4 regions of the Bradyrhizobium sp. 604_D8_N2_3 genome follow, and region 3 is predicted to be linked to each of the others. Evidence: predicted binding sites of a transcription regulator. Region 3 holds the regulator's gene; each other region holds the start of a gene.
The links. The regulator PhoB, encoded in region 3, activates phosphate uptake and scavenging genes when phosphate is short. The targets are predictions, from matches to a motif close to TGTCATNNANCTGTCAT.
Positions count from the first base shown of each region.

Region 1 (7,817 bases), 4.8 Mb from region 3:
CGGTGATCTGGGCCGAGCTCTTGCGCACGCCGATCGCGGGACCGAAGTCGATCCACAGCCGCCAGGCCGGCTTGCGCGCCTCCGGGAACGGTTTTGCATCGACGATGGTGCCGACACGGATATCGACCGCGAGGAAGGCGTTGAAGTCGATGGCTGGCGACGCGGCCGCGGCGGGATCGTGAGTGGCGTGCATTGATGTATCCGTTCGGAGAGCGAGGTTCGTTCGCAATGTTGTCGCGCGAACCGGAGTTTCGTACAACGCTGCAGTCATCCAACGACGCATGCGCGAGGAAGGTCTTGCCCAACATCATCTACGGCATCAAGAACTGCGACACCATGAAGAAGGCGCGCGCATGGCTCGACACCCATGGCGTCGCCTACGAGTTCCACGACTACAAGGCGGCGGGCGTCGAGAAGGACAAGCTCAAGCAGTGGAGCGACAAGGCTGGCTGGGAGACGCTGCTCAATCGCGCCGGCACGACCTTCAAGAAGCTGCCGGATTCCGACAAGGAAGGCCTCACCGAGAAGAAGGCGCTGGCGCTGATGCTAGCGCAACCATCGATGATCAAGCGGCCGGTGCTCGAAGTCGGCGGCAAGCTTCTGGTAGGCTTCAAGCCGGATATCTATGCCAAGGAAGTCAAGGCCAAGTAGGTCAAGGCCAAGTAGGTCGGCGCCAGATCGCGCTGGCCTCTAATTCAGCTCGACGATCTCGGTGGTGACGCCAGGCTGATCGGCGAACTCGACGACGTCGGCGGCAGCGATCCGGCCGGGAGCGCGATGGAAGAGATCGCGGTCGATCACCGTGCGCAGTTTCGGGCGCGGCAGCGCGTCATTTCCGCGCATCAGATTCTTGATCTCGAAGCCGCCGTCCTCGCAGAATGTCTTGAGCGAGGCGATGACGTGGCAGACCTTGCCGGCGGTCTGGAACGGCAGCAGCAGCCGTTCATAGGCAACCACGCGGCCATAGATGTCGTCGACGTCGGCCACGCTGTAGACCGGAAGCCCACGTGCCACGCATTCATAATAGATCGGCATCACGAAGGGTGCGAGGCGCGGTCCGATATAGTCGTCGAGCAGAACGCCCTTGCCGGTCTGTCCATAGGCGCGCGAGATGCGCGTGCCTTCGCTCTGGATGATGAGGCGCGGCGTCGGCGCCGAGATGTCGACGGTATAATAGATGAGATCGGACAGCTCTTCCTCGAGCCGCGCGGGCTGATACTCCCAGATCGCCGGCACCATCTGCCCGCGCGCATAAAGTCGCAGCCACGTGTTCAGGAGATCACGCTGCCTGATCGACTTGACGACAGAAGGAGCGGCGCTTGCAAAATCCAAGGCAATTTCCAAGACAATATTCCCGACGCATAAAACCCGCGCATGATCCATGCGGCGGGAAAATTTTCTATGAAGGCTGGCGCGCGGGATGAAAGACCGTTAACGACGGCTTGATGACCGGTGCCTTGCGAACCGGGAGGCCGGGCAGGCGACATCAAAACGCGTCCGACTAAGGGAGCATAAGCCTCCCGGCCGGAGACCTGATCTGCTCAGCTTTCCGCCTTGCCTAACCCCCGTCACCTCCGGCATATTCCGCGCCCGGAGGCGACGTTCCGGGACAGGCTCCAAGGCCCCCGGAAAGCCGAAGTAACTAAGGACAGCCACGCGTATTGTGCGGGCAGGGGGAAATCTGTTTGGCCGATGAGTTCATTCTCGAAACGGAAGGCTTGACCAAGGAGTTCGCGGGCTTCTTCGCCGTCCGCGACGTTGCGCTCAAGGTTCGCCGTGGGAGCATTCACGCGTTGATCGGCCCGAACGGGGCGGGCAAGACGACGTGCTTCAATCTTTTGACCAAGTTCCTCAAACCGTCCGCCGGCAAAATTCTGTACAAGGGGCAGGACATCACGGCGATGGCGCCGGCCGATGTGGCGCGCCTGGGACTGGTCCGTTCATTCCAGATCTCGGCGGTGTTTCCGCATCTCACCGCGCTGGAAAACGTCCGCGTTGCGCTTCAGCGCCAGCACGGCAGTTCCTTCGATTTCTGGCGCTCCAAGTCCGTGCTCAACCGCTTCAACGATCGCGCGCGTGAACTGTTGAACGATGTCGGCCTCAGCGAGTTTGCCAATACGCCCGCGGTCGAGATGGCCTACGGCCGCAAGCGCGCGCTCGAGATCGCAACCACGCTCGCGCTCGACCCCGAGATGATGTTGCTGGACGAGCCGATGGCCGGCATGGGCCACGAGGACATCGACAAGATCGCGGCGCTGATCAAGCGCATCTCGGCGAAATACACCATCCTGATGGTCGAGCATAATCTGAGCGTCGTGGCCAATCTCTCCGACATCATCACCGTGCTGACGCGCGGGCAGGTGCTGGCGCAAGGCCATTACAGCGAACTCACCAAGGACGAGCGCGTCAAGGAAGCCTATCTGGGAGCCGGTCATGCCTGAGACTGCAACCGCGGACGCTCCCGCAAAGACCGCAACCGGCGGCAACATCCTCCAGGTCCGCAACCTGGAAGCATGGTACGGCGAGTCCCACATCCTGCACGGGATCAATTTCGACGTGAACGCGGGCGAGGTCGTCACGCTGCTCGGCCGCAACGGCGCCGGCAAGACGACCACGCTGAAGTCGATCATGGGCATCATCGGCAAGCGGACCGGCTCGGTGAAGTTCAACAACCAGGACATCATCCGCGCGACCTCCGACAAGATCGCGCGGATGGGCATCGCGTTCTGCCCGGAGGAACGCGGCATTTTCTCCAGTCTCGATGTGCGGGAGAATTTGCTGCTGCCGCCGGTGGTTCGCCCGGGCGGATTGCCGCTCGAGCAGATCTTCGATCTGTTTCCGAATCTGAAGGAACGTCTCAACAGCCAGGGCACCAAGCTCTCCGGCGGTGAGCAGCAGATGCTCGCGATCGCGCGCATCCTGCGCACCGGCGCGAGCTTCCTGATGCTGGACGAACCGACCGAAGGTCTTGCGCCTGTCATTATCCAGCAGATCGGCCACACCATTGCACGGCTCAAGAAGGAGGGCTTTACCATCCTCCTGGTCGAGCAGAACTTCCGGTTCGCATCCACCGTCGCCGACCGCTATTACGTGGTCGAGCACGGCAAGATCATTGACGGATTTTCCAATTCGGAGCTTGCCGCCAACATGGACAAGCTCCACACCTATCTAGGCGTCTAAGACGGCCAAGCGTCAAACGGCCACGAGAAAATTCACGAGGGAAGTAGCATGAAAAAGTCGATTGCGTCGTTTCTGCTCGGCACGGCGTTGGCCGTCACCACGGCTGGCGTAGCCTTTGCGCAGGACAAGACCGTCAAGATCGGCGCGCTGTCCGATCAGTCCGGCCTCTACGCCGACCTCGGCGGTCCCGGCTCGACGCTCGCCGCCCAGATGGCCGTCGAAGATTCCGGCCTTGCGGCGAAGGGCTGGAAGATCGACATCATCTCCGGCGATCACCAGAACAAGCCCGACATCGGCACCGCGATCGCGCGGCAATGGTTCGACGTCGACAAGGTCGACATCATCGTTGACGTGCCGAACTCCGGCGTGGCGCTCGCCGTCAACAACGTCATCAAGGAAAAGAATGGCGTCTACATCAACTCGGGCGCCGCGACCTCGGACCTCACCAACGCGCAGTGCTCGCCCAATACGGTGCATTGGACCTACGACACCTACATGCTGGCCCACACCACGGGTCAGGCTCTGGTGAAGGCCGGTGGCGACAGCTGGTTCTTCCTGACCGCGGACTACGCCTTCGGTGCGGCGCTCGAGCGCGATACCACGGCCGTGGTCACCGCCAACGGCGGCAAGGTCGTCGGCGGCGTCAAGCATCCACTCAACACGCCCGACTTCTCGTCATTCCTGCTGCAGGCGCAGGCGTCCAAGGCCAAGATCATCGGCCTTGCCAATGCCGGCGGCGACACCACCAACTCGATCAAGCAGGCGGCCGAGTTCGGCATCGTCAAGGGCGGACAGAAGCTCGCGGCGCTGCTGCTGTTCCTCACCGACGTCAAGGCGATTGGCCTCGAGACCGCGCAGGGCCTCAACTTCACCGAGACGTTCTATTGGGACATGGACGACAAGACCCGGGCCTTCTCCAAGCGCTTCTCCGACAAGATGAAGAACAACGCGCCGCCCACCATGGTGCAGGCCGGCGTCTATGCGGGCGTGCGTCACTATCTCAAGACGCTGGAAGCGCTCGGCGGCAATCCCCATGACGGCGTCAAGGTCGTCGAGAAGATGAAGTCGTTGCCGACGGAGGACGACCTGTTCGGCAAGGGCGAGATCCAGCCGAACGGCCGCACCATCCACAGCGCCTACCTGTTCGAGGTGAAGAAGCCCTCGGAGTCCAAGGGGCCGTGGGACTTCTACAAGCTGGTCGGCACCGTGCCGGGCGACCAGGCTTTCACGCCGCTGTCCGAGAGCAAGTGCGCGCTCTTGAAGAAGTAAGATAACCGCCCGCAGGCGATCAGGCCTGCGGGCGATTTTCAGGCAACGCCGAAGGGACCGGGTGCGGGATCGATGCAGGCTCTTTACGCTCAGCTACTGGTGGGATTGATCAACGGCTCGTTCTACGCGCTGCTCAGTCTCGGGCTTGCCGTGATCTTCGGCATGCTCAACATCATCAATTTCGCCCACGGCGCGCTCTACATGATGGGCGCGTTCGTTGCCTATTTCCTGCTGAGCCTCGGCGGAATCAACTACTGGTGGGCGCTGCTGATCGCGCCTGTTATCGTCGGCATCTTCGGCATGATCCTGGAACGGACCATGCTGCAATGGCTGACCGGGCTCGACCACCTCTACGGTCTGCTCCTGACCTTCGGCATCGCGCTGATCGTGCAGGGCGTGTTCCAGAACTATTTCGGCTCCTCCGGTCTGCCTTATGCCATTCCGGACCAGCTCAAGGGCGGCATGAATCTCGGCTTCATGTTCCTGCCGATCTATCGCGGCTGGGTCGTCATCTTCTCGCTGGTGGTGTGTATCGCCACCTGGTTCCTGATCGAGAAGACGCGGCTCGGTGCTAACCTGCGCGCTGCCACCGAAAATCCGACGCTGGTGCGCGCTTTCGGCATCAACGTGCCGCGCATGATTACGCTGACCTACGGTCTTGGCGTCGGCCTTGCCGCGCTCGCCGGTGTGCTCTCGGCGCCGATCAACCAGGTGCGGCCGTTGATGGGCGCCGACCTCATCATCGTCGTGTTCGCGGTGGTCGTGATCGGCGGCATGGGATCGATCATGGGCTCCATCATCACCGGCTTTGCGCTCGGTGTGATCGAGGGCCTGACCAAGTATTTCTACCCCGAGGCCTCGAACACCGTCGTGTTCGTGCTGATGGTGCTGGTGCTCTTGGTGAAGCCAACGGGACTGACGGGAAGGGCGGCCTGATATGACAGCCTTGACGGACGACACGCTGCCGGTAACCCCGCGCGCGATGCGTGACGAGATGGTCGTGTTCGTGGTGATGGCGCTGCTGCTGGCGTCGGTGCCCTTCACGGGCGTCTATCCGTTCTTCGTGATGCAGGCGCTGTGCTTTGCGCTGCTTGCCTGCGCCTTCAACCTGCTGATCGGCTATGGCGGCCTGTTGTCGTTCGGCCACGCAATGTTCATGGGCACCGCCGGCTATTGCAGCGCGCACGCGCTGAAAGTGTGGGCGTTGCCGCCGGAGCTCGGCATCCTCGTCGGAATCGCCGCGGCGTTCGGGCTGTCGCTCATCACCGGCTATATCTCGATCCGCCGCCAGGGCATCTATTTCTCGATGATCACGCTGGCGCTGTCGCAGCTCCTGTACTTCATCTACCTCCAGGCGCCGTTCACCCATGGTGAGGACGGCATCCAGGGCATTCCGCAGGGGCGGATGTTCGGTTTGCTCGATCTCTCCAAGCCGACGGTGCTTTATTACGTCGTGCTGGTCGGCTTCCTCGCCGGCTTCCTGCTGATCTACCGCATCATCAACTCACCGTTCGGTGAAGTGCTGAAGTCGATCCGCGAGAACGAGCCGCGCGCGATCTCGCTCGGCTACCGGACCGACCAATATAAATTCCTGGCTTTCGTCCTGTCCGGCACGCTGGCCGGCTTTGCCGGATCGCTGAAGGTGTTCGTGGCGCAGAATGCCTCGCTCACCGACGTGCACTGGACGATGTCGGGCGAGGTCGTGCTGATGACGCTGGTTGGCGGTCTCGGCACCATCTTCGGCCCCGTGGTTGGTGCCTTCGCGATCATCGCCATGCAGCAATATCTGGCGGGTTTTGGCCAATGGGTGACGGTGATCCAGGGCTCGATCTTCGTGGTCTGCGTGCTCACCTTCCGTCGCGGCGTCATCGGCGAAATCGCCCATTACTTCCGGCGCTCGCTATAAACCTTTGATATCGTACCAATTTCATTGGTGCGCGAATCCGGTGGATGATCCTGCTCCGCGGGCGTGAGATGACACGCGCGCGGAGCGGAAATGGTCTATGACAGTTTTGTGACGGCCTATTCGGGCCGGGCCATTTCCAACCGGTAGCCTATCCCCATGATGCGATGGTTTCGCGCTTTCCTGCCCAAGGAAGAACGGTTCTTCGACCTGTTCGACCGCCATGCACAGACCGTGATCCAGGGCTCGATCGCTCTCCAGGGCATGCTCAACGGGGGCGAGGAGACGCCGGTCTACTGCCAGCGCGTCAACCAGTTCGAGAACGACGCCGACAACATCACCCGTGAGGTGCTGACGGCAGTGCGTCGCACCTTCATCACGCCGTTCGACCGCGGCGACATCAAGAACCTGATCACCTCGATGGACGACGCCATCGACCAGATGCAGCAGACGGCCAAGGCCGTGATGCTGTTCGAGGTCCGCACGTTCGAGCCGCCGATGCGGGAGATTGGCGGGCTCCTGATCGAATGTGCCAATCTCGTGGGGCGCGCGTTGCCGCTGATGCAGTCGATCGGCCCGAACGTCGCGATGCTGACCGCGATCACGGAAGAGCTGGGCAAGCTGGAGGGCCGGGTCGACGATCTCCACGACATCGGGCTGAAGGAGCTGTTTCTCAAGCACCGTGATGGCAGCGCGATGGATTTCATCGTCGGCGTCGAGATCTACGACCATCTCGAAAAGGTGGCCGACCGTTTCGACGACGTCGCGAACGAGATCAACAGCATCGTCATCGAGCAAGTTTAGGGCAGGGGTCGCGCCGTGGATGCTGCGCTCGGACTTCCTGTCCTCGTCGGCTTGATCGCCGTCGCGCTGCTGTTCGACTTCCTGAACGGCCTGCACGACGCCGCCAATTCGATCGCGACCATCGTGTCCACCCGCGTGCTGCGGCCGCAATTCGCGGTGCTCTGGGCCGCGTTCTTCAATTTCATCGCCTTCATGGTGTTCGGGCTGCATGTTGCCCAGACCATCGGCACCGGCATCATCGATCCCGCGGTGGTCGACGCCCAGGTGATCTTCGCGGCGCTCGTCGGCGCGATCGTCTGGAACCTGGTGACCTGGGGGCTCGGCATCCCATCCTCGTCGTCGCATGCGCTGATCGGCGGCCTCGTCGGCGGCGGCATGGCCAAGGCGGGGATCTCGGCGGCGGTGTGGAGCGGCCTGTCCAAGGCGGTGCTGGCGATCGTGCTGTCGCCGCTGGTCGGTTTCCTGCTCGCGATGATGCTGGTCGCGATCGTGTCCTGGCTCTCGGTGCGCTCGACGCCGTTTGCGGTCGATCGCGCGTTCCGCATCCTTCAATTCGCCTCCGCCTCGCTCTATTCGCTCGGCCATGGCGGCAATGACGCCCAGAAGACCATGGGCATCATCGCCGTGCTGCTCTATTCGCAAGGGCATCTCGGCGGTGAAT
Region 1 is NZ_JBPWPM010000001.1:4,253,372-4,261,188, forward strand. Features, by position in the region: gene AB7245_RS20030 (tRNA-binding protein) at 1-193, opposite strand, end outside; gene AB7245_RS20035 (ArsC family reductase) at 298-651, shown strand; gene AB7245_RS20040 (hypothetical protein) at 691-1,383, opposite strand; gene AB7245_RS20045 (ABC transporter ATP-binding protein) at 1,686-2,441, shown strand; gene AB7245_RS20050 (ABC transporter ATP-binding protein) at 2,434-3,180, shown strand; gene AB7245_RS20055 (ABC transporter substrate-binding protein) at 3,229-4,449, shown strand; gene AB7245_RS20060 (branched-chain amino acid ABC transporter permease) at 4,522-5,385, shown strand; gene AB7245_RS20065 (branched-chain amino acid ABC transporter permease) at 5,387-6,355, shown strand; gene AB7245_RS20070 (DUF47 domain-containing protein) at 6,512-7,156, shown strand; gene AB7245_RS20075 (inorganic phosphate transporter) at 7,172-7,817, shown strand, end outside.
Region 1: the regulator PhoB is predicted to act here: its motif matches at 6,453-6,469, upstream of AB7245_RS20070 (DUF47 domain-containing protein).

Region 2 (7,817 bases), 170 kb from region 3:
CAATCAAATGGCGGATTTCGTCGTCGTGGACAATGGCGACCATGGCGACGCCCTGGCACTTCTTCTCCGCGACCAGATCGACCACGACGGCGCGGTTGGCGGCATCGAGCGAGGCGGTCGGCTCGTCCAGCAGCAGGATCGGCAGCTCCGAGATGAAGCCGCGCGCGATGTTGACGCGCTGCTGCTCGCCGCCGGAGAAAGTCGCGGGCGGCAACTGCCAGAGTCTTTCAGGAATGTTGAGGCGGTGCAGCAACTCGCCGGCGCGGGCCTGTGCGTCGGCGCGGGCCGTGCCGTTCACGATCAGTGGCTCCGCGACGACGTCGATGGTCGCAACACGCGGCACCGCCCGCAAAAACTGGCTGACGTAGCCGATGGTGGAGCGGCGGATGTTGAGGACCTGCCGCGGCTCGGCGGTGGCGAGATCGACCACCGCGCCGCGGTGGCGGATGCCGATGCGGCCGGAGTCGCAGCGGTAGTTGCCAAAGATCATCTTCAGGATCGACGACTTGCCGGCCCCGGACGGGCCTGAGAGCACGACGCATTCGCCCGGGTTGACGTGGAAGGTCACGCCGCTGACGACAGGCAATTCGATGCCGCCCTGCAGGTGCATCGTAAAGGTCTTTTTCGCGGCGGCGATGTCGATCATGGCGGTCATCGGAAAACTCATCTTGGAAGGCTTATGGCGGCAAAATCGAGGAGACGAGGAGCTGGGTATAGGGCTCGCGGGGGTCATCGAGCACCTGGTCGGTGAGACCGGTCTCGATGACACGGCCGCCCTTCATCACCATCACGCGATGCGACAGCAGTCGCGCGACCGCGAGATCGTGGGTGACGATGATGACGGCGAGGTGCAGCTCCGCGACGAGGCTGCGCACGAGGTCGAGCAGGCGCGCCTGGACAGACACGTCCAGACCGCCGGTCGGCTCGTCCATGAACACCAGCCGCGGCTCGGTGACGAGGTTGCGCGCGATCTGGAGACGCTGGCGCATGCCGCCGGAATAGGTGCGCGGTGCATCGTCGATGCGCGCGATGTCGATCTCGACGCGGGTGAGCCAGTCCGAGGCGGTATCGCGAATGCGGCCGTAGTGATTCCAGCCCACCGCCATCAGCCGCTCGCCGACATTGGCGCCGGCCGAGACCGCCATGCGCAGGCCCTGCGCGGGATCCTGGTGGACATAGCCCCAGTCGGTGCGGAACAGGAAGCGTCGCTCGGCTTCGCCAAGGCTCGTGAGATCGCGGGTGACGCCGTCACGCATCCGGTACGACACCTGGCCGGCGCTCGGCGCGAGCTGGCCCGACAGCATTTGCAGCAGCGTCGACTTGCCCGAGCCGGACTCGCCGACGATCGCCAGCACCTCGCCGGGGTAGAGCGAGAACGACACGTCGCGGCACGCGGCGATGCGGCCATAGGATTTGCTGAGGGATTCTGCGACCAGCAGCGGCTGGTCGTTTTCGAGCTTATCGAGATCAGCCATGTCTTGATCAGCCATGTGAGCCCGCCTTGTCCTTGTACGGCGCGGCGCTGAGGCTGCCGTGATGGCCGGCGGCCTGGCGGCCCTCGCAATAGTCGGTGTCCGAGCACACGAACATGCGCCCGCCCTTGTCGTCGGTGACGATCTCGTCGAGATAGGAATTCTCGGCCGCGCACAGCGCGCAGGGCGCGTTGAAGCGGTACGGCTCGAACGGGTGATCCTCGAAATCGAGCGACACCACCTGCGTATAGGGCGGGATCGCATAGATGCGCTTCTCGCGACCGGCGCCGAACAATTGCAGCGCCGGGCAATTGTCCATCTTGGGATTGTCGAATTTCGGCGTCGGCGACGGGTCCATCACGTAGCGCGCGTTCACCTTCACCGGATAGGCGTAGGCGGTGGCGATGTGGCCGAAGCGGGCGATGTCCTCGTAGAGCTTCACATGCATCAGGCCGTATTCGGCCAGCGCATGCATGCGCCGCGTCTCGGTCTCGCGCGGTTCGAGGAAACGCAACGGCTCCGGGATCGGCACCTGATAGACCAGCACCTGGTTCGCGTGCAGCGCGGTCTCCGGGATGCGGTGACGGGTCTGGATCACGGTCGCATCTTCTGTTGCCGTGGTCGTGGCGACGCCGGCGGTCTTGGCGAAGAATTTGCGGATCGAGATCGCATTCGTCGTGTCGTCGGAACCCTGGTCGATCACCTTCAGCACATCCTGCGGCCCCAGGATCGCCGCGGTCACCTGCACGCCGCCGGTGCCCCAGCCATAGGGCATCGGCATTTCACGGCTGGCGAACGGCACCTGATAACCCGGAATAGCAATCGCCTTGAGGATCGCGCGGCGGATCATCCGCTTGGTCTGCTCGTCGAGATAGGCGAAATTGTAGGCGGGCGCGTTCATTCCGCGGCCTCCTTCATGGCGTCGGGCGCATTGGCCTCGGCAAATTCCTTGCGCAGCTTGCGAAGGAGGCCGAGCTCGGACTGGAAGTCGACATAATGCGGCAGCTTCAGATGCTCGACGAAGCCGGTCGCCTGGACGTTGTCCGAATGCGACATCACGAATTCTTCATCTTGCGCCGGGGCTACGGCCTCTTCGCCGAGCTCGCGGGCACGCAGCGCCCGGTCGACCAGCGCCATCGACATGGTCTTGCGCTCGCTCTGGCCGAAGGCAAGACCATAGCCGCGGGTGAAGCACGGCGCTTCCGTCGCCGAACCCTTGAACTGGTTGACCATCTGGCACTCGGTGAGCTCGATGGAGCCGAGCGGCACCGCGAAGCCGACGTCTTCCGCGAAAAATTCGACCTCGACCTCGCCGAAGCGGATCTCGCCGACGAAAGGATGGTTACGGCCGTAACCACGCTGGGTGGAATAACCCATCGCCAGCAGAAAGCCTTCGTCACCGCGCGCGAGGTTTTGCAGGCGCAGGTCGCGATCGGCCGGGAAGTTCAGCGGTTCGCGCGTGAGATCGCCGACGCTGGCGCCGTCTTCGGCCCGCGGAGAGGACTCGATCAGCCCGTCGCGGCCCAGAATGTCGGTCACACGCGGCGTGGGCGCCGTCGAAGCTTCGGCCGTCGCCGGCACTTCAGGCACAAAGCCCTGGCCAAGCGAGGGATCGAGCAGACGATGCGTGTAGTCGAAGGTCGGCCCGAGGATCTGGCCGCCGGGAATGTCCTTGAAGGTCGCCGACACCCGCCGCTGCACCCGCATCGCGCCGGTCTCGACCGGCTCGCTGGCGCCGAAGCGCGGCAGGGTGGCGCGGAAGGCGCGGACCAGGAAGATCGCCTCGATCAGGTCCCCGCGCGCCTGCTTGATCGCGAGCGCCGCGAGCTCGCGGTCATAGAGCGACCCTTCGCTCATGACGCGGTCCACGGCGAGGCCAAGCTGCTCCGAGATCTGATCCAGCGTGACCTCGGAAACGCTCTGGTCGCCACGCCGCGCATTGGCGAGCAGGCGATGGGCGTTCTCGATGGCGCGCTCGCCGCCTTTGACTGCGACATACATGCGACTAGCTTCCCTTGTTCACGACACGCGTGGTGCGCGGGATCGCAACCACGGCATCATCGGCGACCAGCACCAAATCGATGCCGCGCGGAAACAGCGCCTCGTTGAACTGCAGCCGTTCGAACAGGTCGAAAGGCCTGATCGAGGCCTGAAGCGTCGCGACACCGTCGATGCCGGGGCCACGCAATTCGAAGCTGCGCCCCGAATCCAGGCTCTCGACCTGAAGGATCACTGTGGTCGAGCGATCCGGATATTCGTTGGTGCCGAGCGCGAAGCGTTCGAGCGCCGGAAGCAAGGCGCCGTCGCTGATCAGCGCGAAACTCGCAATCGAAGAGTCCTGCACCACCGGCGCGCCGGTGTGGAACTTGAGCCATTTCACCACGTCCGATCTCTCCGCCATCCTTGCATCGAGCCAGAGCGGCGTGTCGTGATCGAACAGCGTCAGCGCGATCGCGGCGGTGCCGCGCATCATCGGGCCGGGCGATCCCGCCATCGGCACAATGCGCTGGACCGTGCCCGGCCGCGCCATCGCGTCCATCACCGAACGAAAGGTCGATTGGGCCGACAGAACCTTGTCGACGAAACCCGGCGGTAGTTCCGCAATCGTGGTCATGGCCTCACCCCTCACCGCGCACCATGGTGTAGAAATCAACCTTCGTCGCAGCGGTCTCGGCGGCCGCCTGCTTGCGCTGGATCATAAGCTGCTCGCGCAACGGCGCGATAACGTCACGCTCCACCGCCTCGCCGAAATCACTGGACTGCGCCAGTGCGTCGCACAGCGCGATCAGCCGCGCCTTTTCGCCATCGCGCCCCAGCGTGTAGCCGAAGCCGACCTCGCCGCTCGCGAGCCGGACCGCTGCGCGAGACACCGTGGCTTCACCGACATTGAACGGCGCGCCGTCGCCGCCGACCCGGCCGCGCAGCATGACGAGACCGTTTTCCGGCGCGCGTAGCTCCTGATGCGCCGGCAGGGCGAGAGCGCGGAGGCGAGCGGCGATCTCGCCCGCCTCCGCGTGCGCCAGCACGGCCATCGCGGCCTTGCGCTGGACTTGCTGGTTGTTGTGCTGGGTCACCAAATCCACCGAACTTTTCTGCAGAACTTGCCGAATCCAAGTTGTCTATGATAATAGACAACTTGATACGGAAGCGCCATGACTGTTTCGTGACAAACGTGTGATTTCTGAAGTAGGCTTCTCGGCGACATGAGCATGCAGGACACAGCCTCTTCGGGCGTCGCGCTGTGGCGCCTCGTTGCCGACGGCATCGAGCGCGGCATCGCCGACGGCCGCTTTGCCGCCGGCGACAAGCTGCCGGGCGAGATGGAGATCGCCGAAACCTATCGGGTGAACCGCCACACCGTGCGGCGCGCGCTGGCCGCGCTTGCCGAGCGCGGCATCGTGCGCGCCGAACGCGGCAGCGGAACCTATGTCGAGGCGCAGCGCCTCGCTTATCCCTTGCGCTCGCGCACCCGCTTCTCCGAGATCGTCGGCGCCGATGGCCGCGAACCGCATGGCCGGCTGATCGAAGCGTCCGGCGACGTCGCAACCCGCGAACTCGCGCGCGAACTGGGATTGAAGGCCGGCGCACCGCTGGTGCGAATCGAGGCGATCCGCCTCGCCGACCGCACGCCGATCTGCGTCTCCACCACCTGGCTGTCAGCGGAATTGTTCCCGGGCGCGGGTGAGGTATTCGCCGCGACGCGCTCGATGACGAAACTGCTCGAGCACTACGGCGTCCGCGACTACAGTCGCGGCGCGACCCGGATCACCGCCGGCATCGTGGACGCAACCGATGCCGCGCGGCTCGATCTGCCGCTGGGACGGCCGATCCTGGTGGTCGACGCGACCGACCACGATCTCGCCGGCAAGCCGCTGGTGACGAAGCATTCGCGGTTCGCGGCGGAGCGGGTGGAGTTTCTGGTGGAGAACGGGTGAGCGGCGCTCTCTTCCCCTCTCCCCTTGTGGGCCTGTTGCGTTATCGGCTCTTGAGGCTGAAGACGTCAGGAGCGAGTGCCCTGGTCCCGGCAATTGCCTGGCAAGATCTGTAGTTGTCGCCCTGAGCGGGCAGCTCACGCGGCGATCGTGGCCCACCGCCTCATGTTGAAGGCGATCGAGGCGAGCAGGACTTGCCCGGTCGCCTTGATCAGACCGACGTAGCGGATGCAGGTCAGCCGCATGCGGCGTTTGAGAGTAGCGAAGGTGGTCTCGACCTGGGCTCGTCGACGCGCGATGAGGAGGTTGTAGCGTTTGAGCCTGGGCGGCAGTTCCGGGTGATGTCTGTTGGGCCGACGAGCGATGCGGGGCTTCTTGCCTTCCGCCTTCAGCCGGGCCCGTCGGGCATGGGTGTCGTAAGCCGCATCGGCCCAGACCACGGCTTCATCGCCGCGGATCAAAGCGTCCGCCGGTGTCGTATCGTTGACGTTAGCGGGTGTGGTCAACACCGCGCGGATCAAGCCGGATCCTTCGTCGACACCGACATGGGCCTTGTAGCCGAAGGTCGAGCCGCTTTTGCCCTGCCGTTTGGCAAACCGGGCATCAGGATCGTTTGAGGGGCGATCCTCCTTGGGCGGAGCCGAGACTGCCTGGATCAAGGTCGCATCCAGCATCGTGCCGCGCTTGAGGATCACGCCGGCATTCTCAAGCTGACGATCCAGTTCGCCAAACAGCTTCTCCAGCAGGCCTTGTTCAACGAGCTGGTTCCGGAAGCGGTTCAGGACCGTGTGGTCGGGCGTCGCATCCTCAAGGCTCAAACCGACGAAGCGCTTGAACGACAACCGGTCGCCCAGCGCTTCCTCGAGTTCGCGCTCCGAAAGACCATACAGCGACTGCAACAGCACAGCACGAAACAGCACCAGCACCGGATAGCCTGGTCGACCGGGCCCCCCTTCATCCCGCAAATGGCCGATCAGCTTCTCGAACCGGTACCACTTGACCAGGCCAGCCAGCCGATCCAGCGCCGCATTGGCGCCGGCTCCCTTCGGCATCAGCGCTTCCACAAAGCTCGGCTGTCCCGTCCGCTTGACCGCCATCGCTACCCTCCAAGGCTTTGCCCTAGGGAATCACAATTGACGAATTACGCAACAGGCCCCTTGTGGGAGAGGGTGGCTCGTCGCGAAGCGACGAGACGGGTGAGGGGTATGTCTCTGCAAACACCGATCTGAGTTTGAGGAGGCAGACCCCTCATCCGGCGCTTCGCGCCACCTTCTCCCACAAGGGGAGAAGGAAGAAAGCTACGCCACCGCCCTGCGCCCAATGATCGCAAACCGCAACTTGCTCGAGATGAAATCGATCGCGGCGACGGCGACCAGAATCATCAGGATCAGGAACGACACCCGCTGCCATTCCAGCACGCGGATCTGCTCGGCGAGCTGGAGGCCGATGCCGCCGGCGCCGACGATGCCGATGATCGTTGCCGAGCGCGTGTTGGATTCGATGAAATAGAGCACCTGGCCGGTGATCACGGGCAGCACCTGCGGCAGCAGGCCGAAGCGGATTTCGTGCAAAGCACTGCCGCCGGAGGCGCGGACGCCTTCGACCTGCTTCTGGTCGGCGCCTTCGATCGCCTCCGAGAACAGTTTTCCGAACGCACCGAAATCCGACACGGCAATCGCCAGCACACCGGCGAACGGGCCGAGGCCGACGACATTGATCCAGACCAGCGCCCAGATCAGGGTGTCCACGCCGCGGATCGAATCCAGGAAGCGGCGAACCGGAAAACGCAGGATCTGCGAGGGTATGACGTTGCGCGCGGCCAGCAGGCTGACCGGAAGCGCGAACACCGCCGCCAGCGTCGTGCCGAGCAGCGCGATCGACAGCGTCTCGCCCAGCGCCTTCAGATAGACCGGCAGCGAGGAACCAGGATCGGGCGGGATCATCATCAGGCTGATCCAGCCGAGCTGGCTCAGCCCTGCAAAGAATCGCGACGGCGAGAAGTCGAGATCGACGAGGCCGTAGACCAGAATCGCAAACGCCGCGACGATCATCGCCGGCATCGCGAGCCGCGCCGAGGCGGGGCGGTCGAACACATCGGGGTAGCGTGCGCGAAGCTCTCGCGTGTCGACCTCCTGCGGTCTCGTCACGTCCGCGCCTCCTTGCCGAACAGACGGCCGCGCAGCCAGCCCGTGCTGATGTCGATGATGAAGACCGTGATGATGATGGTGAGCAGGATGGCACTGACGTCGGAGTAATAGAACTTGCGGATGGCGACGACGAGCTCCTGGCCGATGCCGCCGGCACCGACGAAGCCCATGACCGAGGCCTCGCGGACGTTGATCTCGAAGCGCAGCAGCGCATAGCTGGCATAGCCCGCGGTCACCTGCGGCACCACGGCGAAGCGCATGCAGGA
Region 2 is NZ_JBPWPM010000001.1:8,844,670-8,852,486, forward strand. Features, by position in the region: gene phnL (phosphonate C-P lyase system protein PhnL) at 1-655, opposite strand, end outside; gene phnK (phosphonate C-P lyase system protein PhnK) at 678-1,475, opposite strand; gene AB7245_RS42560 (alpha-D-ribose 1-methylphosphonate 5-phosphate C-P-lyase PhnJ) at 1,483-2,373, opposite strand; gene AB7245_RS42565 (carbon-phosphorus lyase complex subunit PhnI) at 2,370-3,473, opposite strand; gene phnH (phosphonate C-P lyase system protein PhnH) at 3,478-4,086, opposite strand; gene phnG (phosphonate C-P lyase system protein PhnG) at 4,091-4,555, opposite strand; gene phnF (phosphonate metabolism transcriptional regulator PhnF) at 4,676-5,407, shown strand; gene AB7245_RS42585 (IS5 family transposase) at 5,542-6,501, opposite strand; gene phnE (phosphonate ABC transporter, permease protein PhnE) at 6,703-7,551, opposite strand; gene phnE (phosphonate ABC transporter, permease protein PhnE) at 7,548-7,817, opposite strand, start outside.
Region 2: the regulator PhoB is predicted to act here: its motif matches at 4,625-4,641, upstream of phnF (phosphonate metabolism transcriptional regulator PhnF).

Region 3 (7,817 bases):
GTCCAGTGGCCGATGGTGATGGGCGCCATCGTTCCGGTCGTCAACATCGAGGGCGTGAAGCCCGGCGAGCTGGTGTTCGACGGCGAGACCCTGGCCAGCATCTATCTCGGCAAGATCACCAAGTGGGACGACGCCGCGATCAAGAAGCTCAATCCGAACGTGAAGCTGCCGTCGGACGCGATCACCGTGGTCCGCCGCTCGGATGGTTCGGGCACCACCTTCAACTTCACCAACTATCTCGCTAAGGCCAGCGCGGACTGGAAGAGCAAGGTCGGTGAGGGCACCGCGGTCGAGTGGCCGGTCGGCGTCGGCGCCAAGGGCAACGAAGGCGTGTCGGGCAACATCAGCCAGACCAAGAACTCGATCGGCTACGTCGAGTACGCCTATGCCAAGCAGAACAAGCTGACCTACACCGGCCTCGTCAACAAGGCCGGCAAGCCGGTGCAGCCGACGGTCGAAGCCTTCCAGGCGGCCGCTTCCAACGCCGACTGGGCCAAGGCTCCCGGCTACTACGTCATCCTGACCGACCAGCCCGGCGACAAGTCCTGGCCGATCACGGCGGCGACCTTCATCCTCATGCACAAGGATGCCACCGACAAGGCAGCCTCGCAGGAAGCCATCAAGTTCTTCCGCTGGGCCTTCAAGAGCGGCGGCAAGGCGGCTGAAGAGCTCGACTACATCCCGATGCCGGACCCGGTCGTCCAACTGATCGAGAAGACCTGGGCTGCCGAGATCAAGAGCTAAGCGCTCTGTGTCCCGGACTGGGCGCCGGGATCTCACAAGACCTCCGCTCCGGATCGGCCTCGCGCCGCATCCGGAGCGCAAGACCAACAACAAGACCGACAACAAGCGTATATCAAACGGGCACAGGGGATCGGCGTGGCAGAGATGGCCGTTCAGAGCGATGTAATCGACGACGCCGGACCGTATGACCGCGCCAAGGCCTTGGGCGCCTTCAAGCTCGGCGACCTCACCTTCTACTGGATCACGCGGCTGTCCGCGATCTCGGTGCTCCTCATCCTCGGTGGCATCATCATCTCGCTGATCGTCGGCGCGTTCCCGGCGATGAAGGAATACGGCTTCGCCTTCCTGTGGACGCAGCGCTGGGCGCCGTCGGCAGATCCGCCCGTGCTCGGCGCGCTCGGCCCGATCTACGGCACGCTCATCACCTCCTTCATCGCGATGGCGATCGCCATTCCGGTCGGTCTCGGCATTGCGATCTTTCTGACCGAGCTCTGCCCGCAATGGGCGCGCCGCCCGATCGGCATGGCGATCGAGCTGCTCGCCGGCATTCCCTCGATCATCTACGGCATGTGGGGCTTCTTCGTGCTCGGCCCGTTCCTGGCCAACACGTTCCAGCCCTTCATGATCAAGATCTTCGACGGCATCCCGGTGCTGGGCGCGATCTTCGCAGGCCCGCCGTCCTATCTCAGCCTGTTCAACGCGGCGCTGATCCTCGCCATCATGGTGCTGCCCTTCATCACCTCGATCTCGGTCGACGTGTTCAAGACGGTGCCGCCGGTGCTCAAGGAAGCCGCCTACGGCGTCGGCTGCACCACCTGGGAAGTCGTGCGCAGCGTGGTGATCCCCTATACCCGCGTCGGCGTCATCGGCGGTGTCATGCTGGCGCTCGGCCGCGCGCTCGGCGAGACCATGGCGGTGACCTTCATCATCGGCAACTCGTTCCGCATCTCGTCGTCGATCTTCGCCCCGGGCACCACGATCTCGGCGGCGATCGCATCGGAGTTCGCCGAAAGCGACGGCCTGCACCAGTCCGGCCTGATCCTGCTCGGCCTGCTGCTGTTCGTGCTGACATTCTTCGTGCTCGCGGCTGCACGGTTGATGCTGATGCGTCTTGAAAAGAAGGCGGGGAAGTAACATGAACCCGATCTACGCACGCCGCCGCCGCATGGACATCGTCATCCGTGTGCTCTGCCTGGCTGCCGCTGCCTTCGGCGTCACATGGCTCGCGCTGATCCTGATGACGCTGCTCTACAACGGCATTGCCGGCCTGAACCTGGAGCTCTTCGTTGCGGACACGCCGCCTCCGGGCTCGACCGAGGGCGGCCTGCGCAACGCCATCGTGGGTTCGATCATCATGACCGTGCTCGGCGTCGGCATCGGCGCGCCGCTCGGTCTGTTCGCCGGCACCTATCTCGCCGAGTACGGCCGCAACGACCGCCTGACCTCGGTGATCCGCTTCATCAACGACATCCTGCTCTCGGCGCCCTCGATCATCATCGGCCTGTTCATCTATGGTGCGGTGGTGGTGCCGATGCGCGGCTTCTCGGCGATTGCCGGCTGCCTCGCGCTTGCGGTGATCGTCATCCCGGTGGTGCTGCGCACGACCGAGGACATGCTGCTGCTGGTGCCGAACGCACTGCGTGAGGCGGCCTCGGCGCTCGGCCTGCCGCGCTCGCTGGTGATCAAGCGCATCGCCTATCGCGCGGCGCGCTCGGGCCTCATTACCGGCGTGATGCTGGCCACCGCCCGCGTCGCCGGCGAGACCGCGCCGCTGCTCTTCACCGCGCTGTCGAACCAGTTCTTCAGCCTGGGTCTGAACAAGACGATGGCGAACCTGCCGGTCACCATCAACAATTTCGTGCAGAGCCCCTACGCCTACTGGAAGCAGCTCGCCTGGAGCGGCGCGCTGCTCATCACCCTGACCGTTCTTGCCCTGAATATTGGCGCGCGCATTCTGAGCGCCGAGAGGACCGCAAAATGAGTGATCTTTCCGTATCGATGAGCGCGGCCGGTGGTTTGCCCCAGGCGCCGGTGCTGCCCGAAGCTCCGGCCAAGGTGACGGTGCGCAACCTCAATTTCTATTACGGCGAGCACCACGCGCTGAAGAACATCAATCTGGCGCTCGGCACCAACCGCGTCACGGCGTTCATCGGCCCGTCTGGCTGCGGCAAGTCGACCCTGCTGCGCATCTTCAATCGGATGTACGACCTCTATCCGGGCCAGCGCGTCACCGGTCAGCTCATGCTCGACCAGACCAACGTCCTCGACCCCAAGCTGGACCTCAATTTGCTGCGCGCCCGCGTCGGCATGGTGTTCCAGAAGCCGACGCCGTTCCCGATGACGATCTACGAAAACATCGCCTTCGGCATCCGTCTCTATGAGAAGATCTCGAAGTCCGAGATGGACGACCGCGTCGAGAAGGCGCTGCGCGGCGGCGCGCTGTGGAACGAGGTCAAGGACAAGCTCAACGCCTCCGGCCTGTCGCTCTCCGGCGGCCAGCAGCAGCGCCTCTGCATCGCCCGCACGGTCGCGGTGCGGCCCGAGGTGATCTTGTTCGACGAGCCCTGCTCGGCGCTCGACCCGATCTCGACCGCCAAGGTCGAGGAGCTGATCCAGGAGCTGTCCGAGAACTACACGATCGCGATCGTCACCCACAACATGCAGCAGGCGGCGCGCGTCTCCGACAAGACCGCCTTCATGTATCTCGGCGAGCTGATCGAGTTCGACGACACCAGCAAGATCTTCACGTCGCCGACCGACCGGCGCACGCAGGATTACATCACCGGCCGGTTCGGCTGAGGAGACGGAACATGGGTTCTGAACATACCGCAAAGGCCTTCGACACCGACCTCCAGGAACTCACGCGCCTGGTCGCCGAGATGGGCGGCATCGCCGAGCGCATGATCGTCGATTCCGTCGACGCGCTGATCCGCCGCGACGTCGCGCTCGGCCAGCGCGTCGTGACCATCGACGCCGAGCTCGACGCGCTCCAGAAGAAGATCGAGGAGCGCGCCGTTCTCACCATCGCGCGCCGCCAGCCGATGGCGGTGGATCTGCGCGAGATCGTCGGCGCCATGCGCGTCGCGACCGATCTCGAGCGGATCGGCGACCTCGCCAAGAACATGGGCAAGCGCGTCGCGGCGCTGGAGACGGATTTCCATCCGCTCAAGCTGTTCCGCGGTCTGGAGCACATGACCGACCTCGTGCAGCAACAGGTCAAGTCGGTGCTGGACGCCTATGCCGCGCACGATCTGCCGGCGGCAATGGCGGTGTGGAAGGGCGACGAGGAAGTCGACGCCATCTGCACCTCGCTGTTCCGCGAGCTCCTCACCTACATGATGGAGGATCCGCGCAACATCTCGTTCTGCATCCATCTGATGTTCTGCGCCAAGAACATCGAGCGCATCGGTGACCACGCCACCAACATCGCCGAGACCGTGTTCTACATGATCGAGGGCCAGGCGATCACCGACAAGCGGCCGAAGGGCGACATGACGACCTTCGCCACGACGGTCCCGAACACTTAAGGAGCGACGAACACCATGGGCGCACGCATTATGGTGGTTGAGGACGAGGAAGCTCTCACCGAGCTTCTCCGCTACAACCTCGAAGGCGACGGCTATGACGTCGAGACGGTGATGCGCGGCGACGATGCCGACACCCGCCTCAAGGAGCACATCCCCGATTTGATCGTGCTCGACTGGATGCTGCCGGGCCTCTCCGGCATCGAGCTGTGCCGGCGGCTGCGCACCCGGCCCGAGACCAAGCAGCTCCCGATCATCATGCTCACCGCGCGCGGCGAGGAGAGCGAGCGGGTGCGGGGCCTTGCGACCGGCGCCGACGACTACATCGTCAAGCCGTTCTCGGTCCCGGAGCTGCTGGCACGCGTGAAGGGCCTGCTCAGGCGCGCCAGCCCCGAGCGGCTCGCCACCGTGCTCGCCTATGGCGACATCGAGCTCGACCGCGACAAGCGTCGCGTGGCGCGCTCGGGCCGGCCGATCGATCTCGGCCCGACCGAATATCGCCTGCTGGAGTTCTTCCTGGAGCATCCCGGCCGCGTGTTCTCGCGCGAGCAGCTGCTCGACAGCGTCTGGGGCCGTGACATCTACATCGACGAGCGCACCGTCGACGTCCATATCGGGCGCCTGCGCAAGCTGCTCAATCTCGGCCGCGAGCAGGACCCGATCCGCACCGTCCGCGGCGCGGGCTACGCACTGGACGATCGCTTTGCGAAGGCGGAGCAAGCGTAAGGGGTTGCTGTGGCAGACGTGATTTAGCGGGCTGCCACCGCATCCTCGATGTCGTCCCTGCGAACGCAGGGACCCATAACCACAGGGAGTGGTTTGGCGAAGACTCGGAGTGATCATCCCGCGCAATAACTACGCGCCGGGATTATGGGTCCCTGCGTTCGCAGGGACGACACCGAGTGAGTTGAGCCGTCATCGCGTGACGGCGCCGTCTTCGTAGTCAGCTAATCCGATACCTCAGCGCGGACCCGGCTTCGCCGGCGCGCGCCGGCGATCGGCCGCGGGCTGATACGCCACGCGCGAGTGCTGGGCGCAGTAGGGCAGGCCGGAGAGCGCCTTGCCGCCGCAGAAGAAGAAATCCGGGCTCGAGGGATCGCCGACCGGCCAGTGGCAGGTGGCCTCGTTCAGCTCCAGCAGCGACAGCCGCTGGCTCATCGGCACGACGTTGTCGTAGGTGACCGGTTCGGCCTCGACCTCGACTTCGAAGGCTTGCGCCAGCGCGGTGTTGCCGCGCGCGATCGGGCGGGTCACCCGCATCATGTGCTGGGCGGGGCGTGCCTTGCGCGGCCGCGGCGCTGCCGATGAAGGGCTCTTGGCGCGGCCCGACAGGCCGAGCCGGTGCACTTTGCCGATTACGGCATTGCGGGTCACATTGCCGAGTTCAGCGGCGATCTGGCTGGCCGAAAGCCCGGCCTCCCAGAGCTTTTTCAGCTGCTCGACGCGATCATCCGACCAGGTCAAAACGGTCATTGCACCCTTTCCTTCGCCGGCGCCTGCCATCCTGGCGGCCGCACGGCGAATGCCTAAGCTTCGAAAAACCCGTGCCGCCAGAATCCCTTAAGGCTCGCCGGGCGCACCAGATGCGCCCGAACGCTTACGCCGGTACATGAGGACTTAGAGGATCAGAACTGCTGCACGAGATGTCGTATCTGACAAGCCAAACGCTACAATATGGCGTGACTCACGCGCAAGAGTCCGCCGACTCGCTTCCACATGTTCCGTGGCGGAAATACGCAAAATCGCCACCGCAAGACTACGGATTCTGCGTTTCGCGAGGCTTTCCGGGCGGCATTGACACCGGTTTCACCAGGCATAAGATAGTCTCGCGTGCCGCCCTTAAAAGGCGGCACGTTTCGTTTTCCGGGCCGGTCAATGGTGCGTTGCGCAATGCACGCTCACGCCGTCCGCAACATTCAAGTGATCGTCATGACTAACAGCGCAGCGCCGCATTTGCTCCCCGTTTTCGCCAGGTCCGACCTCGGTTTCGAGCGCGGTGAAGGCTGCTGGCTGATTGCGACCAATGGCGATCGCTATCTCGATTTCACCTCGGGCGTGGCGGTGAATGCGCTCGGCCATGCTCACCCTGCGTTGGTCAAAGCGTTGCAAGAGCAGGCCACCAAACTCTGGCACATGTCGAACCTGTTCCAGAGCCCGGACGGCGAGAAGCTCGCCGCGCGTCTGTGCAACGAAAGCTTCGCGGACTTCGTGTTCTTCTGCAATTCCGGCGCCGAAGCGCTGGAAGGTGTGATCAAGCTCGTCCGCCATCATCACTTCTCCAAGGGTCATCCGGAACGTTACCGCATCATCACCTTCGAAGGCGCCTTCCACGGCCGCACGCTGGCAACGCTCGCCGCGACCGGTTCGGCAAAATATCTCGAAGGGTTTGGCCCGCCGATGGACGGCTTCGACCAGGTCCCGCATGGCGATATCGACGCCGTCAAGAAGGCGATCGGTCCGCAGACCGCCGGCATCCTGATCGAGCCGATCCAGGGCGAGGGTGGCGTGCGTTCGGCAACGCCCGCCTTCCTGAGGGCGTTGCGCCAGCTCTGCGATGAGAAGGGCCTGCTGCTCGCGTTCGACGAGGTGCAGACCGGCATGGGCCGCACCGGCGATCTGTTCGCGCATCGCCGCACCGGCGTCACGCCTGACGTGATGTCGCTGGCCAAAGCGCTCGGTGGCGGCTTCCCGATCGGCGCGGTGCTGGCGACCGCGGACGCGGCTGCCGGCATGGGGCCCGGCTCGCACGGCTCGACCTTCGGCGGCAATCCGCTCGCGATCTCGGCTGCCAACGCCGTCCTCGACGTCATGCTCAAGCCCGGCTTCTTCGATCACGTGCAGAAGATGTCGCTGCTGCTCAAGCAGAAGCTCGCCTCCGTGATCGATCGTTATCCTGACATCGTCAGCGAAGTGCGCGGCGAAGGCCTTCTGATCGGCATCAAGGCCGTGGTGCCATCAGGCGATCTCGGCGCGGCATTGCGCAACGAAAAATTGCTCACGGTCGGCGCCGGCGACAATGTCGTGCGCTTCCTGCCGCCCTTGATCGTCACCGAAGCCGAAATCGAGGACAGCGTCGGGCGGCTCGAGCGCGCCTGCGCCGCGATCTCGTCCAGTCAGACCAAGCGGGCGGCGAGCTGATGAGCAAGTCCCCGAAGCACTTTCTGGATATCAACGAGCTCCCGTTGTCGGAGCTCAAGAGCATGCTCGCGGCCTCCTCCGCCATGAAGGCGAAGCAGAAAGCGCACCAGCCGGTGAAGCCGCTGGAAGGCAAGACGCTGGCGATGATCTTCGAGCGTCCCTCCACGCGCACCCGCGTCTCGTTCGACGTCGCCATGCGCCAGCTCGGCGGCGAGCCCATCATGCTGACCGGCGCCGAGATGCAGCTCGGCCGCGGCGAGACCATCGCCGACACGGCGCGCGTGCTGTCGCGCTATGTCGACGCCATCATGATCCGCATCCTCAATCACGAGGCCCTGCTGGAGCTGGCGGAATATGCGACGGTGCCCGTCATCAACGGCCTGACACGGCGCTCGCACCCTTGCCAGGTGA
Region 3 is NZ_JBPWPM010000001.1:9,010,027-9,017,843, reverse strand. Features, by position in the region: gene pstS (phosphate ABC transporter substrate-binding protein PstS) at 1-744, shown strand, start outside; gene pstC (phosphate ABC transporter permease subunit PstC) at 889-1,878, shown strand; gene pstA (phosphate ABC transporter permease PstA) at 1,880-2,725, shown strand; gene pstB (phosphate ABC transporter ATP-binding protein PstB) at 2,722-3,543, shown strand; gene phoU (phosphate signaling complex protein PhoU) at 3,555-4,271, shown strand; gene phoB (phosphate regulon transcriptional regulator PhoB) at 4,287-4,994, shown strand; gene AB7245_RS43350 (GcrA family cell cycle regulator) at 5,229-5,741, opposite strand; gene AB7245_RS43345 (aspartate aminotransferase family protein) at 6,198-7,406, shown strand; gene argF (ornithine carbamoyltransferase) at 7,406-7,817, shown strand, end outside.

Region 4 (7,817 bases), 8.9 Mb from region 3:
GCACGATGGCGCGGCCCATGGCGACGCGCTGGCGCTGGCCGCCGGAGAGCTGGCGCGGCTTGCGCTCCAGCATCGGCGTGAGCTCGAGCACGCGTGCGGCCTCGTCGACGCGGGTCTTGACCTCGGCCTCCTTCATGCCGCGGTTGCGCAGGCCGTAGGCCATGTTGTTGAAGACGCTCATATGCGGATAGAGCGCGTAGTTCTGGAACACCATCGCGATGTCGCGATCGGCGGGCTCGATCTGGTTAACGATTCGGCCGCCGATGTCGATCTCGCCGCCGGTGACGGTCTCGAGACCTGCGACCATGCGCAGCAGCGTGGACTTGCCGCAGCCGGAGGGACCGACCAGCACGCAGAACTGGCCGTCGCCGACATCGACGTTGACGCCCTTGATGGCCTCGAAGCCGCCGGGATAGGTCTTGCGGACGTTGCGCAGGGTGACGTTAGCCATGAAAACTCATTCCCAAAAACCTACTTCTCGGTCTCGACCAGGCCGCGCACGAACAATTTCTGCATGGCGACGACGACGAACACCGGCGGCAGCATGGCGAGCACGGCGGTGGCCATCACGATCGGCCATTCGGTCAGCGCATCGGTAGTGGTGATCATCTTGCGGATGCCGACCTGGATGGTCTGCATGTCGTCGCGCGTTGTGATCAGCAGCGGCCAGAGATATTGATTCCAGCCGAGGATGAAGAGGATCACGAACAGCGCCGCCATGTTGGTGCGCGACAGCGGCAGCAGCGTATCCCAGAAGAAACGCAAGGGGCCGGCACCGTCGATGCGCGAGGCCTCCAGCAACTCGTCCGGCACGGTCATGAAGAACTGGCGGAACAGCAGCGTCGCGGTGGCCGACGCGATCAGCGGCAGCGCGAGGCCAGCATAGCTGTCGAGCATGTGCAGATCGGCGACGATCTTGTAGGTCGGATAGATGCGCACCTCGACCGGCAGCATCAACGTGATGAAGATGATCCAGAAGATCGCCATCCGGAACGGAAAGCGGAAATACACGATCGCATAGGCCGAGATGATCGAGATCGCGATCTTGCCGATCGCGATTGCCAGCGCCATCACCAGCGAGTTCAGCATCATGTTGCCGACGGGCTCGCGGGTCGAGCCGCTCGTGCCGACGAAGATGGTCTTGTAGTAGACCTCGAAGAAATGGCCGCCCGGCAGCAGCGACATCTGCCCGTTCGCGATCAGGGCGTTGTCCTGGGTCGAGGCGACGATCGCGATGTAGACCGGGAATGCGACGATCGCGATCCCGATCCAGAGAATCGCGTGGGCGACGTAGCGCCGAAAGCCCTCTTCTTCGACCATCAGTAGGTCACCTTGCGTTCGACGAAGCGGAACTGGATTCCCGTCAGCACGATGACCATGACCATCAGGATCACCGACTGCGCCGCCGAGCTGCCGAGATTGCCGCCGAGCAGGCCGTCAGAATAGACCTTGTAGACCAGCGTGACCGTCGATGTGCCGGGACCGCCGCGGGTCATGGTGTCGATGATGCCGAAGGTGTCGAAGAAGGCGTAAACGATGTTGACGACCAGCAGGAAGAAGATCGTGGGCGACAGCAGCGGGAAGGTCACTGTCCAGAACCGCCGCATCGGACGGGCGCCGTCGATCGCGGCGGCCTCGAACACGCTTCGGGGGATGGCTTGCAGGCCGGCGAGGAAGAACAGGAAATTATAGGAGATCTGCTTCCACGCCGCGGCGAGGATGATCAGCCCAGCCGCCTGGTTGCCGTCAAGCAGCGGATTCCAGTCGACGCCCAGGTTGCGCAGATAGCGCGACAGCACGCCGAGCGAAGGATGCAGCATGAAGATCCAGAGCACGCCGACGACGGGCGGCGCCACCGCATAGGGCCAGATCAGCAGCGTGCGGTAGAGCATTGAGCCGCGCAGCGGCTTGTCCGCCATCACGGCGAGCAAGAGCGCGAAGGACAGCGACGAGACGGCGATGGCGAACGAAAAGACGAACGTACGGACAACCGCCTCGAAATAGGCCGGGTCCTTGAACAGGTCCTGATAATTCTCGAACCAGACGAAGCTTGTCGACAGACCGAAGGCGTCCTGGAGCAGGAAGGATTGGATCACCGCCTGCGCGGCCGGCCAGTAGAAAAAAATCAGGACGATCGCGAGCTGCGGCGCAACCAGCGCGTAGGGCAATAGTTTTGCTTGGAAAATGGCTTGCTTTTGCATGATGTCAGGTGAGCGGCAGGCCGGCTTGCGGCCTGCCGCTCATCGCCTCACTTGACGGCAGTCTTTTCGAACTGGCGCAGCATCGTGTTGCCGCGCTCGACGGCAGCATCCAGCGCCTGCTTGGCGGTCTTCTTGCCGGCCAGCGCCTGCTCGATCTCTTCCGACCAGACGTCACGGAGCTGAACCATGTTGCCGAGGCGCAGACCGCGCGAATTGTCGGTCGGCTCCTTGTTGGTCAGCTCGATCAGCGGGGTCTCGAGATAGGGCTGATCCTTGTAGAAGCCTTCTTCCTTCGCCTTGGCGTAGGCCGCCTTGGTGATCGGCAGATAGCCCGAGGCCTTGTGGATGTAGACTTGGCGGTCGGTGTCCGAGAGGAAGGTCAGGAACTTCGCGACACCCTTGTATTCGTCGGCCGACTTGCCGCCCATCACCCAGAGCGAAGCGCCGCCGATGATCGAGTTCTGCGGCGCGCCCTTGACGTCCGGATAGTATGGCATCGGCACGGCGGTGAAGTTGAACTTGGCCTGCGCCTTGACGTTGCCGAAGAACGCCGACGAGGTCAGGTAGATCGGGCATTCGCCGGAGGTGAAGCGGCCTTCGCCGGTGTTGGTGCGGCCGGCATAGTCGTAGGTCTTGGTCTTCTGCAGCTCGACCAGGGTTTCGAGATGCTTGACCTGGAGCGGGCCGTTGAACTCCAGCACGGTGTCGAAGCCGTCGAGGCCGTTGGCCTTGCTGGCGAGCGGCACGTTGTGCCAGGCGGAGAGCTGCTCGAGATTGACCCAGGTGACCCAGGAGCCGGAGAAGCCGCAGGTGTCATGACCCGCAGCCTTCAGCTTCTTGGCGGCCTCGAACGTTTCGGGCCAGGTCTTGGGGATCTCGACGTTCGCCTTCTTGAGCTCGTCGAGGTTGACCCACATGACGGTCGACGACGAGTTGAACGGGAAGGACAGCATCTCGCCCTTCGAGGTCGAATAGTAGCCGGTGATGGCGGGCAGGTAGATCTTGGGGTCGAACTTCTCGCCGGCCTCGGCCATCAGCTTGTAGACGGGTTTTACGGCGCCGGTCGCGGCCATCATGGTCGCGGTGCCGACTTCGAACACCTGCATGATGTGCGGGGCGTTGCCGGCGCGGAACGCCGCGATGCCGGCGTTCATCGTATCGGGATAGTTGCCCTTGTAGGTCGGGATCACCTTGTAGTCGGTCTGAGAGGCGTTGAAGTCGGTGGCGAGCTTGACGATGACGTCGTTGTTGGCGCCGGTCATCGCGTGCCACCACTGGATTTCGGTCACTGCCCACGCCGGCGAAGCGCCAAAACCAACGGTGACTGCAAGCGCGGCAGCCGCGCCAAAGTGTCGAAGAGCCATCAAGAAACCTCCCTTGGGCCGTCAAAAAGAAGCGCTTGCGCTAGCAGCGCCATATGACGTTCACATGACTGTGTAAGCGGGAGAAACGAAAGCAGCAAGCGCGGCCAAATGGGAAGCCGTCAAATAGGCGAATGCCGAGCGCGCAGCCTCCTCCGTTCGCGGCGCACATGCGTGCCCGCGCCGCAGTGCGGCATTTGCTCGGGTGAGGCGGCGAGGGCGTTTAGCGCTTGCGCTCGGGGCCGCAGACGGTGCCCTTTTCGACCATCGCGTCGATCTCCGATTTGGAGTAGCCGAACTCGCCCAGCACCTCCTGGGAGTGCTGGCTGAATTTCGGCGGCAGGCGGCGCAGGCTCGGCTTGCTGCGATCGAGCCGGATCGGCGAGGCCACGCCCTTGTACCAGTCCTTCTCGATGACATCGCCGCGGGCGATCGTGTGCGGGTTGGTCAAGGCCTGGTCGATCTTCTGCACGGGACCTGCGGGCAGGCCGGCGGCGAGCAGACGATTGCACAGCGGCTCGGCCTCGTGCTGGCTGAACACGGCGGCAAGCTCGGCCCGCAGCGCCTCGCGATTGGCGATGCGGTCCTTGTTGCGGGCAAAGCGCGGATCGGTGCCGAGCTCGGGCTTGCCGATCTCCTTGGCGAGCTTGCGGAAGGTGCCGTCATTGCCGACGCCGATGAAGATGTTGTCGGTCCTGGTCGGGAAGATCGCGTAGGGCACGAGGTTGGGATGCTCGTTGCCGGTGAGCGACGGCGGCTTGCCGTGCATGAAATAATTCGCGGTGTGCGGATGCATGATGGCGAGGCCGGTCTCGTACAGCGTCGTCTCCAGGAACTGGCCCTGGCCCGAGCGCTGCCGTTCCGACAGCGCCATCAGGATGCCGATCGCCGCATAGAGGCCGGTGGTGATGTCGACCAGCGGCACGCCGATCCGCATCGGTCCGCTCTCCGGCGAGCCGGTCGCCGCGATCATGCCGGTCATGGCCTGGATGATGGCGTCATAGCCGGGATTGCCGCCGCGCGGACCGTCGGCGCCGAAGCCGCAGATCCGGCAATGCACCAGGCGCGGGAATTTCTTGCTGAGCACATCGTTGCCGATGCCCCATTTCTCCAGCGTGCCCGGCTTGAAATTCTCGATCAGGACGTCGGCGGTCTCGAGCATCTTGAGCAGCACGAGGCGGCCGCCTTCGGAGGCGAGGTCGAGGCCGATCGAGCGCTTGTTGCGGTTGATGCCGATGAAATAGGCCGCGTCTTCCTCGTGGAAAGGAGGGCCCCAGTCGCGCACCTCGTCGCCGGCGGGCGGCTCGACCTTGATCACGTCGGCGCCGTGGTCGGCGAGGATCTGGGTGCAGTAGGGACCGCCAAGCACGCGCGTGAGATCGATGACGCGCAGTCCGCTCATTGCGCCCAAAACGGCTTCAGTCATGCCTTCGCTTCCCCTGTGTCGATCATTGATCACAGGCCTAGCGAGGTTTTTTTGCGCCAGCAATGGCTTGCTGCGTAGGGCCGCATGCGCCGCCGCTGCGCTATCCCGCAACGTGGCAAATCAAGCGGAAGCGGCCGGCCCGAGGGGGATCTCGGGCCAGCCAATCCGCCGTTTGATCAGACGACCGTCAGGCGAACGTCGACATTGCCGCGCGTGGCATTGGAGTAGGGGCACACCTGGTGGGCCTTCTCGACCAGCGCCTCGGCTTCCGCGCGGGCAAGGCCCGGCAGCGAGACGGCCAGATCGATGTCGAGACCGAAGCCGCCGGCCGCGCGCGGGCCGATGCCGACGGTGGAGGTGACCGAGGCGTCAGCCGGAACCTTCGGGCCGCCCTGCGAGGCCACGAACTTCATCGCGCCGATGAAGCAGGCGGCATAGCCGGCCGCAAACAGCTGCTCGGGATTGTTGCCGGCGCCGCCTCCGCCGCCGAGTTCCTTCGGCGTGGTGAGCTTGACGTCGAGCGCGCCGTCGAGGGTCGCCGCATGGCCGTCACGGCCGCCGGTGGCTTTGGCGCTGGTCTTATACAGGACGTTTACTGACATTTTCGTCTCCTTAGGTCTTCGGGTTGGGGTGGAACCTACATCGCAAACAATTAGATTGCGCGCAATTGAAATTTGCATGCCTCACATTTAATTGTTCGCAATTGAATGTACGGCCGCCCGGTCCCAGAATGGAGGAAACCGCGTGAGATTCTCGATGCCCCGGAAATTATCGGCGCTGGACCCGCAGCGCCTCGACAATCAGATCTGCTTCGCGGTCTATTCGGCCGCGCATGCCTTCAACCGGGTCTACAAGCCGCTGCTGGACCGGCTCGGCCTGACCTACCCGCAATATCTGGTGATGCTTGTGCTGTGGGAGCGCGACGACGTGCCGGTCAAGGACATCGGCGAAAAGCTGTTCCTGGATTCGGGCACGCTGACGCCGCTGCTCAAGCGCCTCGAGGCCGCCCACCTCGTCAGGCGCACGCGCTCGCGCGAGGACGAACGTCAGGTGCTGATCGCGCTGACCCCGCAGGGCCATGCCTTGAAGGAAAAAGCGCGCGCCGTGCCGCAATCGATCCTGGCGGCGTCGGATTGCTCGGTCTCGGAACTGGTCGCGATGAAGGACGAGATCGTGGCGCTGCGGGATCGGTTGAATGCGGTGATCGGGGAGTAGGGGGGGCGGCGAGCTCAATCCTCTCGTACCTCGCCGCGAGTTTCTCTCCTCAAAGCCGCTTCTTTGCAAATGCGCGGCCCGAAGCCGATTTCAGATATTTCTCGAACGCAACAGCCTTAGCCTCATCGCTGAAAGCGATGCAGGTCTTGATGCGCCATGGGCCATACTTTGATGTATGTGGCACTTCGCCGGCGTTGTGCTTTGCGAGCCGGGCTCGCAGATCATCAGTGATGCCGATGTAGAAATGGCCGGAATCGAGGCTTTCGAGAATGTAGACGTACTTCATCCTATCCCCCGCCTTGCGCAGTGGATGGACAGTATCTCTCAGGATCAGCTTTTGCCGAGGCCCGGCTTCGCCCTTCGGGCTACGCCGCGGCAGCCTTCGCTACGATAGGGCTTGCCGAGCCGAAGCTGGCGAAGCCAGCGAAGGCTGGTGGAGCCAGGCGGGATCGAACCGCCGACCTCTTGCATGCCATGCAAGCGCTCTCCCAGCTGAGCTATGGCCCCTTAGTCTTCCAGTTGGGAGGATCCTGGTGGATCACTCCCGACCGCCGAGCCTGGTGACTCGCGCGGTGCACCCTTTTTCACAGATCAGGGCTGATCTCAAGTCTCTTCATCACCTCCGACATCACCAATGATGTCCGTGACGTCCTCATCGCCCTCTTCGTCGTCGGCGATAAAGGTCGAATCATCGTCGTCATCGTCCTCGATGGTCTCGTCGACCTCGATGTCGTCCTCGGATTCGGGCACCGCGGCCTTGACCTTGCCGGTGTTTTCCTCGGCGTCGGCCTCCTCGAGCGAGACCTCTTCGACTTCTGCCGGCTCCGGCGTGGTGTCGGCAGCCGGCGTGTGGCGAGGTTCGGCGCCGCGAGTCGCGCGGGCCGGCGCCACAGGCGCGATCGGGACGACTTCGCCGGTATAGGGCGAGATCACCGGATTCTTGTTGAGGTCATAGAACTTCTTGCCCGTGGTCGGGCAAATACGTTTGGTTCCGAGTTCGGACTTGGCCACGGCAGGAATCCTGGGAATGTCTGAAAAGCGGTGTTTCACTTGGCTAGTTGGCGGCCCGCTGTCAATAGCGCATTACGGGAGAAAGACATGCCCGTGACGGCGGGCAGACCTTGTGGTACCTGCCCCGCGAGCCCCGCAGGGACGTTTCGGGCCTATCCAAGGACACAAACTTGACTGATTCCGACAAGCCGACGCCGCTTCAGTCGCGCGCAAGCGGTCCCCTGACCGGGAAAGTACGGGTCCCCGGGGACAAGTCGATCTCCCACCGCGCCCTCATCCTGGGCGCGCTCGCGGTCGGCGAGACCCGGATTTCGGGCTTGCTCGAGGGCGAGGACGTCCTCAACACCGCCAAATCCATGCAGGCGCTGGGCGCCAGGGTCGAGCGCACCGGCGATTTCGCCTGGAGGGTGAACGGCGTGGGCGTCGCCGGCTTCGCCGAGCCCAGGGCGCCGCTTGATTTCGGCAACTCCGGCACCGGCTGCCGGCTCGTCATGGGCGCCGTCGCCGGCTGCCCGATTTCGGCGGTTTTCGACGGTGATGCCTCGCTGCGCAGCCGGCCCATGCGCCGGATCCTCGACCCGCTCGAGAAGATGGGCGCCAAAG
Region 4 is NZ_JBPWPM010000001.1:123,011-130,827, reverse strand. Features, by position in the region: gene AB7245_RS00580 (sn-glycerol-3-phosphate import ATP-binding protein UgpC) at 1-451, opposite strand, end outside; gene ugpE (sn-glycerol-3-phosphate ABC transporter permease UgpE) at 472-1,320, opposite strand; gene ugpA (sn-glycerol-3-phosphate ABC transporter permease UgpA) at 1,320-2,201, opposite strand; gene ugpB (sn-glycerol-3-phosphate ABC transporter substrate-binding protein UgpB) at 2,249-3,565, opposite strand; gene AB7245_RS00560 (CaiB/BaiF CoA transferase family protein) at 3,786-4,988, opposite strand; gene AB7245_RS00555 (organic hydroperoxide resistance protein) at 5,165-5,590, opposite strand; gene AB7245_RS00550 (MarR family winged helix-turn-helix transcriptional regulator) at 5,745-6,203, shown strand; gene AB7245_RS00545 (GIY-YIG nuclease family protein) at 6,253-6,489, opposite strand; tRNA gene AB7245_RS00540 (tRNA-Ala) at 6,635-6,710, opposite strand; gene AB7245_RS00535 (TIGR02300 family protein) at 6,807-7,214, opposite strand; gene aroA (3-phosphoshikimate 1-carboxyvinyltransferase) at 7,385-7,817, shown strand, end outside.
Region 4: the regulator PhoB is predicted to act here: its motif matches at 3,619-3,635, upstream of ugpB (sn-glycerol-3-phosphate ABC transporter substrate-binding protein UgpB).